Regions from separate parts of the Priestia sp. YIM B13489 genome, predicted to be linked through region 1. Evidence: a T-box and tRNA genes for the amino acid it is inferred to sense, from the RefSeq annotation. Region 1 holds a T-box; the other holds one or more tRNA genes.
What was found. A T-box is a leader RNA that pairs with one kind of tRNA and senses whether it is charged. The one in region 1 lies ahead of ACFX4W_RS08645 (valine--tRNA ligase), so its partner is inferred to be a tRNA-Val.

Region 2: it encodes a tRNA-Val, which carries the amino acid that the T-box ahead of ACFX4W_RS08645 (valine--tRNA ligase) is inferred to sense. The anticodon was not compared.

Annotation. Positions count from the first base shown of each region.
Region 1 is NZ_JBHZOQ010000053.1:541,750-543,953, forward strand. It holds gene ysxE (spore coat protein YsxE) at 1-343, shown strand, start outside; gene ACFX4W_RS08640 (hypothetical protein) at 355-552, opposite strand; T-box leader at 783-1,027, shown strand; gene ACFX4W_RS08645 (valine--tRNA ligase) at 1,110-2,204, shown strand, end outside.
Region 2 is NZ_JBHZOQ010000053.1:4,579,527-4,581,730, reverse strand. It holds gene ACFX4W_RS29375 (Lrp/AsnC family transcriptional regulator) at 1-292, shown strand, start outside; gene ACFX4W_RS29370 (arylamine N-acetyltransferase family protein) at 320-1,075, opposite strand; tRNA gene ACFX4W_RS29365 (tRNA-Val) at 1,340-1,411, shown strand; gene ACFX4W_RS29360 (DEAD/DEAH box helicase) at 1,580-2,204, shown strand, end outside.

The DNA.
Region 1 (2,204 bases):
TTATGATTTGGTCTCATTTTATTTCCGTACTCTTCGCACATACCCAGTAACTACCTATGACAGCTATGAGTGGTTTAGTACGTATGAAAAACATTTTGCTCTCAGAGAAGAGGAACGGCTGCTTTTACACAGTTATTTGGCGTTTCCAGAACCCTTGTATCAGTGTATCGTTCAATATAGGCAGCATAAAGAAAGTAAAACAGAGCTTGAACATATGCAGTCATTTATTCGAGCATACTGGCTGACGAAAAACATTGAACAGCTCAATATTAAAATATTTGAAGTAGATCAGCAAAAAAAAATGGCAGCGGAAGCAGCTGCACAAGCCCAAGCGAACGAATAGCGCTTGGGTTTTTAAATCCAGTCCGAATATAAAGCAACCGCTAGTATGGCAAGCAGTGCCAACAACAGTACATCAAAGGTTGTAGGGAAAAATAGTGTACGTATACCTTGAAAAATTGTTAAAGGAACAATAAACTGTCCACAAGCCGCTCCTGCTGTTTTGAGCCACCGCTGCAGCTGATACGAATTTACATTTATTCGTTTCTTCATTTGTACATGCCCCTTTCAATCCACGTGCCCAGGTTAAAGTAAGTATATGAAAAAAGAAAGAAATGGTGTCATTTTTTTGAGCGGACTCTTCATTTTATTTCCAAAATTAGCGAGTGAATGAAAAAATAAAGAGCAGAACAAAAAAATTATGAATATAATCGTAAAAAAGTGGAGAAGATTATTGACGATTCAACATTTTTTCATATAGTATAATTAAGAGAAATTCATACATAAATACAGTGAATAGGAAGAGTACGGGATGTTCGTCTTTCAGAGAGAGAAATCAGCTGCTGTGAGATTTCTTAAGAATGTGCACTCGGAATGTCGCCTATGAGTAGCTTTTTTGAACAGCTGCATAGCTCAGTAGAAAAAGCCGGTTAATCAACCGTTATGAAATGAAGTGTATAGGCTTATCAAACGGGATACGTCTATAAAAAAAGGTGGTACCGCGAAATCAACTCCTTTCGTCCTTTTATTAGGAAAGGAGTTTTTTTATGTTTATAAAAGCTTTACACAGTTTCTAAAGACTGAAACTTTATATTATGGAGGTATACATTATGTCTGAAAAAGAAGTGACTCTTCCAACGAAGTATGATCCAAAAGCCGTTGAAGAAAATCGTTATCAGTATTGGTTAGACGGGAAGTTTTTTGAAGCAACAAATGACCCTGAAAAAGAGCCATATACAATTGTAATTCCACCCCCAAACGTAACGGGCAAGCTACATTTAGGCCACGCTTGGGATACAACGTTACAAGACATCTTAACGCGTATGAAGCGCATGCAAGGCTATGACGTTTTATGGCTTCCTGGCATGGACCATGCGGGGATTGCAACGCAGGCAAAAGTAGAAGAAAAGCTTCGCAGCGAAGGGAAAAGCCGCTACGATCTAGGCCGCGAAAATTTTGTAGCCGAAACATGGAAATGGAAAGAAGAATATGCAAGCTTTATTCGCCAGCAGTGGTCGAAGCTAGGACTTGGCTTAGACTATTCACGCGAGCGCTTCACGCTTGATGAAGGCCTTTCTAAAGCAGTGCGCGAAGTATTCGTAACGCTTTACAAAAAAGGGTTAATCTATCGCGGAGAATATATTATTAACTGGGATCCAGCTACAAAAACAGCTCTTTCAGACATCGAGGTTATTTACAAAGATGTACAAGGTGCGTTTTATCATATGCGCTATCCGTTGGCAGATGGTTCTGGACATATTGAAATCGCAACAACTCGTCCTGAAACAATGCTAGGAGATACGGCTGTAGCTGTTCACCCTGAAGATGATCGCTATAAGCACTTAATCGGCAAAAAGGTTGTCCTTCCGATTGTAGGTCGTGAAATTCCAATCGTAGGCGATGATTATGTAGATATGGAATTCGGTTCTGGTGCGGTGAAAATTACGCCTGCTCATGACCCGAACGATTTTGAAATTGGAAACCGCCATAATTTAGAGCGTATTTTAGTGATGAATCAGGACGGTACGATGAATGACAAAGCAGGTAAATATGAAGGAATGGATCGTTTTGCTTGCCGTAAGCAAATTGTTAAAGACCTTCAAGAAGACGGTGTATTGTTCAACATTGAAGACCACATGCATTCAGTAGGTCACAGTGAACGAAGCGGTGCCGTTGTTGAACCTTATTTATCAACTCAATGGTTT
Region 2 (2,204 bases), 4.0 Mb from region 1:
GGTGTCTCCGAAAGCTTTAGGAAGAGATACACAGCTGTTTATTCAAGTAAGCGAATTAAAAAGAAAACCGGAGGAATTTGAAGACTTTATTGAGCAAAATGAAGACGTGCTTGAATGTCATCGCGTAACGGGGCCGGTTTCTTACTTTATCAAAGCAGCCGTGTCTGGAATGGATGGACTTAGAATGCTAGTGGATGAACTGATTCCTTATGGAAATGTGAATACCTCAATTATTTTAAAGTCGCCTGTAGAAAACAGGATGATTACTCCTGTACAAAAACCGGCCCCATAAGAGGCCGGTTTTCTGTGTAAGGAGATATTAATAAAATCCTTTAATAATATAAAAATGATTTTGTAAAATATCAGGTATTTCTTCTTCTGAAACGTTCCTTTTCGTCTTTTTTTCGCCGTCTGTTACAGTTAGCGTTTCGCCAGAGAGGGTAATGCGCCCTGTAGGGGTTGCGATCGTAACAAGACGTTTGTGTACAAACGGAGAATCCGCTGACGTTTGATTGAACTCACACATGGGAGTAAAGTCAGTCAGTTTCTTAGGAAGCGTAGACACACGGTACAGCGTTTTCCATACATCATCTTCCCATCGCTGCAAATCATACATATGCTCAGCAACGTTTGTCATACGATAAGAGCCGCTTACATCTCTTACTACTTCGCCATTTAAAGGCATTGGCTTGCGCACAGAATCTCCAAATCCAACGTCTACGATGTAAGGCTGATCTTCAATCGTCACAAGGTTTGTAGCATGACTTCCTTCAATGGTCCATGTGCCGTCGGGTTTTTTGACGGTAGCTGAAACGTAAGAGACTTCATATCCGCTTTCTTTTAACAGCCAGCCAAATAGACCGTTTAATTCGTAGCAAAATCCTCCCCGCAAATTTACGATTACTTTTTGAAAAATTCGTTCTAAATCAATTATGATAGGGGTTTGAGACAGAACATCTAAGTTCTCAAAAGGAACATGAAGCATGTGTTTGTTCTGTAAAGCAGCTAAGCTTTCATACGTTGGGCTATCCGGTTTCTTAGCTAAAAACCGACTAAAATAATAATTAATATTCATCAAATGCACCTCTTAGTAAATCATTTCTCTCTGTCTTTAGCAGAACGTTCATGTAACAGCGCTTTTTCGATTGTCTCTTTGGAAGCGAATCCTTGAAGTACAAGGCTGTCAATTTTTAAAGTTGGTACTTTCATCTCGTCACGCTCCTTTATGGCATGTTTTTATTTTATCAAAAGTAAAGACGATCCTTCCAACTTGGGAACTGCGGAAAAATAGTTGACAAAATTGGATAACTCTTTCTATAATATAGTCAATACATATCACGAGCGATTAGTTCAGTGGGAGAATACATCCTTGACAGGGATGGGGTCGGGGGTTCGAATCCCTCATCGCTCATACCAAAGCCGTTTTCTTATTAATAAGAGAGCGGCTTTTCTCTTTTGTTTGACAAATCAATGCTACATTAAATCTTGAGCGCGTATAGAAGAATTAAAGTATAATGAAACATAGTGCATCAGGTCATGATAAAGATAATCACTAATTTAAAATAAATGAGGGTACAAAATGAATCAAAAAAGTTTTAGTCAATATGGTCTTAGTGACAAGGTAGCTAAGGCGCTTTCTAGTCTGCAATACAATCATCCTACGGAAGTACAAAGCAAGGTGCTTCCCATCGCGCTAGAAGAAAGAGATGTTGTCGTGAAGTCTCAAACAGGAAGTGGAAAAACGGCTTCCTTTGGCATTCCACTGTGTGAATTAGTGAATTGGGAAGAAAATAAACCCCAAGCCTTAGTGTTAACACCTACACGAGAGCTGGCTGCGCAGGTAAAAGAAGATATTACAAATATCGGCCGTTTTAAGCGAATTAAAGCAGCAGCTGTCTACGGAAAATCACCGTTTGCCAAGCAAAAAGTAGAATTAAAGCAAAAAACACATATTGTTGTAGGTACGCCTGGACGAGTGCTTGATCATATAGAAAAAGAAACGCTTGCATTAGAGAAAATTCGTTATTTGGTTATTGATGAAGCAGATGAAATGCTAAATATGGGTTTTATTGACCAAGTAGAAGCAATTATTCAACATCTTCCTAGTGAGCGTGTAACGATGCTTTTCTCCGCTACGCTTCCTGAAGATATTGAAGAGCTTTCTCGCAAGTATATGAAAAAGCCGGTTGATGTTGAAATCAAAG